2 regions of the Sphingobacterium sp. IITKGP-BTPF85 genome follow, and region 2 is predicted to be linked to the other one. Evidence: riboswitches for the same ligand, from Rfam matches in the RefSeq annotation. Region 2 holds a riboswitch; the other holds the start of a gene.
The links. A riboswitch is a leader RNA that binds a small molecule or an ion and turns the genes downstream of it on or off. The one in region 2 is predicted to bind thiamine pyrophosphate.
Positions count from the first base shown of each region.

Region 1 (4,219 bases), on a different contig from region 2:
TAAAGTCTGCTTTCAGAAATGTACTGATGTCATCTTTTTTAGCATCATTGAGATAGTATTTATCCCCTAAATTGCTGGCGGAAGCATATTTTGCCCAGATTATTTCACCGTAATGATCTCCCTTATATTGATTTGCAGCTCCACCCCATGTCAATTTTATTGTCTGTGAAGGATTATAGTTGAAGGAAAAGGTAGTCCCATAGAAGTAATTATCTAACCATCTTCTCCTTACCAAATCGGTTTGTTTGATGGTATCGGTTCCTGAAATGACTGGTGGTAAATTGTATTTTGAAAAGTCGTCTTCAGGTCGGAATTCTTCGTAATAGCCTGCACCTCTGGTGTAATGTAGTGCCGCATTAAAAATTAGTTTTTCATTGATAAAATTGGTGTAATGTAACTGGTGATGTGTTTGCGTGTAGTTGTCTGTTTGGTTTTTATATAGGTATTTGTTGTAAGTGCGACCAGAATTTAATAGATTTTCTGTTTCTAGCTGTGTATAGCCATCATTGACGGCATAATCTTTCATCCCCTCTATATCATTGTTTAATCTTGGCTCTGGTGTTCCGTACCAAGATTGATATGTTTTTTCCTTGCCAGAGAATACAATGGCCTTTAAAATATGTTTGTCACTATAATAACCTCCATCTACATAAAAAGACTTTAAATCGGAAGATGCTCGGTCGATATAGCCATCGCTCAAAATACGTGAGAGACGAACATTAAAGGCAAATTTATTATTTAGTAGTCCTGAACCTACTTTCAAAGTATTTTTCCAAGAATTATAGGAGCCGAAAGAGTTGTTGAATTCTACGTACGGCTCTTTTTCGAGTGTATTGGATTGTATGTTTAGTGATGCCCCGAATGATCCCGCCCCGTTTGTAGAAGTTCCAATTCCTCTTTGAATCTGGATACTCTCGGTTGAGGATGCAAAATCGGGAAGATTGACGAAGAATGAGCCCATACTTTCCGCGTCATTCAACGGAATTCCATTCAATGTTACATTTATGCGGGCATTATCAGATCCTCTTATTTTCATATTTGTATATCCTATACCTGCTCCTGCGTCCGATCCTATGACGACAGATGGTGTTTGATCTAGTAGATATGGAATATCTTGTCCGAAATTGTTTTTAGCGATATCTTGTTTGCTAATATTTTTATAGGTTGTAGAAGAGTTGTTTTTGGCACGTGTTGCCATGACCAGGACTTCTTCTGTTTTTATAGCACGTGGTTTTAGAAAGATTTCAAGATCAGTATTTTGTACCAGATCAATCTGCTTCTTTTCTGTACTATAGCCTATGTAAGAGATTGTTATGGCGTATTGTCCATCAGGTAATCCTGAAAACTTTGAAGTGCCATTTCGATCAGTTGTTAAATTCTTACTCTGATTTTTTGTCAGAACGATACTTGCGCCCTGTAACGATTTTTTTGTTTCATTGTCTAAGACTTTGATGGATAAAGCGTTTTGAGCTGATACGGATAATGTTATTCCTAGAAATAGCACTGTGCTGATTAAATTTTTAATCATGTTTTTTAATTGAATTTTGAGTTAAACAAACTATTGCTAGGGGTTACAACAGTTTTTCACTTATTTAACTAACCTTTTCCCTCCGCCAGCATTATCTGGATCAGGTGCACAACACATAAATGTATTGTTGGGTATAATCTCAGCCTTTATTCGTGTTCGTAGAACAAGGCACCCCTTATTGATAATGCGAAGGTATTAAATAAAATCTGTACTAAAAATATAATGTAAAAATGGATGTTGAGGAATTGAGTTTTGGAATATCAATTTGTTTTGCTCGTAAAAATAAGTGGAATAGATTTTCGTTTATAGGATTGTATTATGATGAATGTTGTGTTGCTTTATCTTTAGCTTCTTTCGGATTTTAAAGTAGCTGTATTGATCCGGTTTCTTTTTTTTTATAACTAAAAGGATGTCCATTTATAATTCCATGATTTATTGATGCTTCACTGACATAACGTCATTGAATCGCTACAAAAATGAATAAAATTGTGGTTTTTAGATAATATATTGGCTGAATTTAAACTTATTCCCTACCTTCAAAAAATATGCTAAAATTCAAACTTTTAGCTCATGTTAATTGTTTTTAGCAACAAGGGAGTTTTTATTAAGGTTTAAATTTATGTTACATTCTTATAAGTTAATTTATCTAAAAGTCTTTGATTTTTATCACGATTAAATAATTAAACTAATTGTGTAAATTTGTTTTTTTTAATGGTAATATTTTTTTTACTAAATTTTGGCACGAATTTTAACGTTAATAACCACAGTTCCTTTGCGTTGACCTGAATGCTAAGTAACTATTAAAGTTTTTATAATAATGAAATATTTTAGCGCTACCTATATCTTACCAATTACATCTTTACCTATTAAAGATGGAGTGGTAAAAGTTAATGATGATGGTGAAATCCTTGGGATTTATGAAAGTAAAGACGTAGAATTGAGCGGCCAGCATATTGAAAAATTTGAAGGAGTTATTGTTCCTGGATTTATTAATGCGCATTGTCACTTAGAATTGTCCCATATGAAGGGTACGATTCCGCAAAAACTGGATTACCAGCTTTTCTTTCTTCGGTTATGACAAGTCGTGGCACTTCTTTAAAAGTGATTGATAAAGCGATGGCTGCTGCTGATGAAGAAATGTACAATAATGGTATTGTGGCAGTTGGAGATCACGTGAATTCTGATAACACATCTAACATTAAGGAGTCTAGTAAGATTCTTTACCACACTTTTGTTGAAGTCTTCGGAATAGAGCCGGATGAAGCTGATGGTCGATTGCAGGAGGCTAAGGATTTGATTCATGAATTTGATCCAGCACATTCTTCAATTACACCACATGCTCCTTATTCTTGTTCGAAAATACTTCTGAAGAAATTTAAAAAAGCAGTTTCTGATGTTAATATTATCAGTATTCATAATCAAGAGAGTGATGAAGAAAATAGATTGTTTCGTTATAAAACGGGAGGATTTATCGATTTCTTTAAAGTAATAGGGAAAAATCCTGATTTGTTTAAAGCTCAGGCTAGAAATTCAATTCAGTCATATTTACCATATTTACCTCATCCTAATAAGTTGATCTTGGTTCACAATACGTATACGTCATTGAAAGACCTTGATTTTGTGGACCGAATGGGCCGTGATATCGTATGGTGTTTATGTCCGAAGGCGAATCTTTATATTGAAGGTCAATTGCCAAAAGTAATGAACTTTGTAAACGATAATCAAAAAATTGTAATCGGTACAGATAGTTTAGCATCCAATGATAAGCTTTCAATTTTAGATGAATTAAAAGTGTTACATAAACATTTTGATAATTTAGATTTTCAGCAATCTATCCAGTGGGCTACTATTAATGGGGCACAGGCTTTAAATATCGATGATAAATTTGGTTCAATTGAAGTTGGTAAAAAACCAGGTCTTGTTCTATTAAAAAATATGGAACATTTTAGATTATCTGATAAAGTTACGGTGCAAAGATTAGCATAGTAAAATACTCAAAATCTTCTGTACTTTTGTTGATATGAAACATGTTAATATTTCTATCAAAGGAAAAGTACAGGGGGTTTATTTTAGGTTATCTACCAAAGCAGTTGCCGACCAATTGGGTATTAAAGGGTTTGTTAGAAATTTAGCGGATGGTTCTGTTTATATTGAGGCAGAGGGTGATGATTTTGCTCTAGATTGTTTAAAAGAATTCTGTGAAGAGGGACCTGAGCGCGCAGTAGTGGAAGAAGTGATTTGTGAAGAGGGCGTCTGGGAAGATTTTAAGAATTTTGAAGTACTAAAAAAATCGTCTAAATAAATCTTAATATTTTGTCTGTTTTTAAGAAATTTGCTGGTCAAACCTTGATCTACGGTCTCAGTACTATCATCTCTAGATTACTGAATTTTGTTTTAACGCCAATTTTCGTTCGTAAATTTGAAGCTTCCACCTATGGAATATTTACGAATATGTATTCTTGGGCAGCTATGATCAATGCATTCCTAGCTTTTGGGATGGAAACAACCTATTTTAGATATTTACAGAAAGTTGAGGAGAAGGATAAATCTAAAGTATTCAATAATAGCTTTGTTGTCACCATTTTTACTTCTTTAATTTTTCTATTAACTATTCTTATTTTTTCTAATGACATTGCGCATTGGTTTGCAAAAGAAAATATTGACTCTGTAGGTCAATATAAAAGCTATATT
Region 1 covers NZ_ASZT02000015.1:3,322-7,540, forward strand. Annotated here, with positions in the region: gene L950_RS04840 (TonB-dependent receptor) at 1-1,528, opposite strand, end outside; TPP riboswitch at 1,589-1,714, opposite strand; gene L950_RS31930 (hypothetical protein) at 2,346-2,606, shown strand; gene L950_RS04845 (amidohydrolase family protein) at 2,603-3,514, shown strand; gene L950_RS04850 (acylphosphatase) at 3,549-3,830, shown strand; gene L950_RS36255 (lipopolysaccharide biosynthesis protein) at 3,842-4,219, shown strand, end outside.
Region 1: it holds a riboswitch for thiamine pyrophosphate, as region 2 does, so the genes downstream of both, L950_RS04840 (TonB-dependent receptor) here and thiM (hydroxyethylthiazole kinase) in region 2, are expected to answer to the same signal.

Region 2 (4,219 bases):
TATGGCATCAGGAAAGACATCGTCCATAATAGATTCAATCTGATCTGCTACAGCTTCAAGTGCTATGGGATAAATCTTGCGCACACCCATCGTATTTTGTACAGGCAGTGCTGTCAATACGGAAGTAGCATAGCATCCTAATGCTGAAAAAGTTTTGATATCGGCTTGGATTCCGGCTCCCCCACTGCCATCGAAACCTGCGATCGTCAGCGTACTTGGATAACGGTATTTTTTCATTTCAAAATTTCATTTTTAAGTTCATAAGCTGCTTTTTCCGGATCTTCACTTCCACATATAGCAGATACTACAGCTAAACAATCGGCACCAGCCTGTATAACACGACGAGCATTTTGTATGTGAATATTGCCAATAGCAACCAGCGGTTTGTCTGTTCGTTGTCGAATATTCACAATACCTTCTAAGCCCCATTCTGTGATGGTATCCTTTTTGGTTTCAGTATTGAATACAGGCTGATACCCAAGTAATCGGATAATGGAATCTGCTCATTTTTCAACTGTTCAAGATTTTCAATAGAATAACCGACCAGAGGTCTTGGGCTATACCAAGCTTTTCTAATATGACTAGGAGAAATATCATGGTTACCTACATGAATACCAGCCGCACCCAATTCTTGGGCCACTTCAAGATTATCATTGATGATTAAAGGAATCCCATATTTGTCAGTGATCTCTTTCAATTGGTGGGCTTTTGCCAAGTAAAGACGGGTCGTTAGCTCTTTTTCTCGAAGCTGTATAATATCTACACCACCAATAATAGCGCGCTCCGCAACATGAAGATAATTTATTCCACGACAATCCTGCTCTGAAATCACAAGATATAACTGATAAGGAAAAGAAGTATCGAAATCCATTATATGCTAAATTTTAATGTATTCCCAAATTCAGTTTCAGTGATGTTATATAGCTTATCAAGAAGTTTAACCTGCAGACTACCCGGTCCATCACTTTCCTTTTCAGCTAGTTCTCCAGCTACTCCCATGAGAGCCATTGCAGCAGTTACTGCCTCTGTTTTATTGGCTATTACAGCTATAAAGGCTCCAACAATCGCACTTGCAGAACATCCTAACCCGGTTACCTTTGTCATCAAAAGATGTCCATTTTTTAGATGAATCTCCTGACTCCCAGAAATCACAATATCAGTTTCGCCAGAAATACAAACAACGGAACCATATTGTCGATGAAGATCTAATGCGGCTTTAACTGCTTCACCACTTTGAGAAGTACTATCCACTCCTTTCGTCTTTATAAGATTAGATTTGTTTAGTGCAATAATTTCAGATGCATTACCTCTTATGACAGTTGGTTTTTCACGAAGCAATTCTTTTAGAATATGATCGCGATAAGATGTCGCCCCCGCTCCAACAGGATCTAAAATCCAAGGTTTCCCTAATTGAGAAGCAGTATTTGCAGCCAATAACATAGATTCTGACCACACTTCATCTAATGTTCCTATGTTAATAACAAGTGAATCGCTGATCGTGACCATCTCGACTACTTCAGATTTAGCATGAGCCATAATAGGTGAAGCTCCAACAGCCAATAAGGCATTGGCAGTATTATTCATGACGACAAAATTAGTAATGTTATGTACGAGTGGCGATTGTGCTCTTACTTGTTGGATATGCATCCAAAGTGTTTTCTCCATATTCATTTCATTTAATAAAAGATTGAATGCTTTAGGAAAAAACCACATACAAAACAGCACAGGTGTACTGTATTGCTTTTCCCTACGTCGGTATTAGCCGTGTCAGGTTCAAAGGGACTCTCTCAATTCTTTTTTAGAATACCCCTAAAGCATAACAAAGATATAAAATATAAACATTCATTCCCATCGCATGAACATTGACATTTTGAAATAATAATTATTATGTTGAGTTTATCTATAAAAAATCACATGACATAATTGTAAAAAAACACAACACATTGATTGTTTTGACATTAAAAACCATTCTGATCACAAAAAATTCCATCAACAGAAAGCAATAAATTACAAAACTGCTGTTACATGAAATAAAAATAATATAGCTGTTGCTCTCGATAATTTTAAATTTAACATCCTAATTGTTACTAGACTTAATTCTAATTTTATCGTATTAAAACAAAAACAATCGGCTATACTTACCAATTTACATCGTGATGATTCAGTAGATCACTATTTCGGTTCAGAAGCTATTTTCACCAGTTCAGTCAATTATTTCTTTCTTAAACCATCTAATCTTCTGTTATTTGTATTTGAAATTTTAATCATAAAAAATGGTAAAGCAAGAATTCAAAGCAACAAACAATTTCAATCTATATACAGCCGTATTTGCTTTCGGTTTATTATTTATTTCATGTGGCGGACAAAAACAAGATGGATCGTATGAACAACAAGCTGTTCCTGCTGATTTCATTGAGCTAAAAGAGTCTCCGACTACGATTGTAGAAACTTATCCTGGTACCATAGAGGGAACAGTCAATGTCGATATTAGAGCACAAGTTTCCGGTTACCTAGAAGTGACATATGTGAAGGAAGGACAATATGTACAAAAGGGGCAATCACTTTTTAAAATTAAAAGTGATGTCTTCAATGAGCAGGTGAATAACAGTAAAGCTTCGTTACAATCGGCACTAGCTGCACAGGCAAATGCACAGATTGAATTAGAAAAAATAAGACCTCTAGTTCAGGGAAAGGTTGTTTCAGACCTACAGCTAAAAACTGCACAAGCGCAATATGATGCAGCAAGTGCTCAAGTGGCACAAGCCAAATCAGCAGTGAGCTCTTCACAGTTAAACGCTGCCTTCGCAATTATCAAAGCACCAGTAAGTGGATATATAGGCCGTATTCCGAGTAGGGTCGGAAATTTGGTCACACCTTCTGATGTCAATCCATTGACAAGTTTATCTGAAATCGATCAGGTATTTGTTTACTTCAACCTCAATGAAGCAAAATTTATTGCTTTTATGAATGATAGAAAAACAGATGCCGGAATGAACACGGTAGAGATTATCATGGCCGACGGTAACAAATATAATCAAAAAGGTCAGGTTGAAATTGCAAGTGGTAACATTGATCGTAACACAGGAACGATATCACTAAAAGCGGTATTTTCAAATCCAGATAAAATTTTACGCTCAGGAGGTGCAGCGCGAGTGGTTTTAACTAAAAGTCTGAACAGTGCAATCAAGCTACCTATGGCAGCAGTGAAAGATATTCAAGACAAATTTTTTGTTTATGTCCTCGCTGACAGCAATAAAGTGGCAATGAAACCTATTGAAATAAATGGTAGAACAGGTGCAGATTATATCATCAAATCCGGCGTAAAAGCGGGCGATAAAATAGCCGTAAATAGTATTGACCAATTAACAGAAGGAATTGTAGTTCAACCTAAAGTAATCAGTCAAGACTCATTAAAAAATTAATTTTTAGACGAGTATCAACATGTTAAAAAAGATTATAGATAGACCAGTAATGGCCACCGTTATTTCGGTTGTGCTATTAATATTGGGTGTTATAGGATTATTAAGACTTCCTGTAACAAGATTTCCAGATATATCTCCACCCACCGTAATGGTTTCGGGGAGTTATCCTGGTGGGAACAGTGAGGCCGTGATCCGCTCAGTGGTAACACCACTGGAAGAGCAGATCAATGGTGTGGAAAACATGCAGTATATCAAGTCTACTGCAAGTAATGATGGTTCTTTTTCCATTTCCATTATCTTCAAACAAGGTGTCAATCCTGATCAGGCCGCTGTAAACGTGCAAAACAGAGTACAGCAAGCAACGCCGATACTTCCAGAGGAAGTAATCCGGATGGGGCTTACGACCTCAAAACAACAGAACAGTATGATCATGATCTTCAACGTGTATACGGATGATAATGAAAAATATGATGAGTTGTTTCTTCAAAACTATGTCAACATCAATGTCATACCACAGATTAAACGTGTACCCGGTGTAGGTCAGGCACAGGTTTTTGGTTTAAAGGACTATTCAATGCGTGTTTGGCTCAATCCGCAGAAAATGGCTTCTTATGGTTTAGAACCTGCAGATGTAAGTAGAGCCATCGGCACTCAAAGTTTAGAGGTGGCACCCGGTAAATTGGGTGAAGAATCGAATGCTGCACTGGAGTACGTAATGCGTTATAAAGGTAAAAAAAGCCAACCTCATGAATATGAAAATATCGTTGTTAAACGTGATGGTGAGCTTTTGGTACGCT
Region 2 covers NZ_ASZT02000034.1:17,454-21,672, reverse strand. Annotated here, with positions in the region: partial or broken gene thiD (bifunctional hydroxymethylpyrimidine kinase/phosphomethylpyrimidine kinase) at 1-237, opposite strand, end outside; partial or broken gene thiE (thiamine phosphate synthase) at 234-871, opposite strand; gene thiM (hydroxyethylthiazole kinase) at 871-1,665, opposite strand; TPP riboswitch at 1,728-1,821, opposite strand; gene L950_RS09115 (efflux RND transporter periplasmic adaptor subunit) at 2,274-3,422, shown strand; gene L950_RS09110 (efflux RND transporter permease subunit) at 3,442-4,219, shown strand, end outside.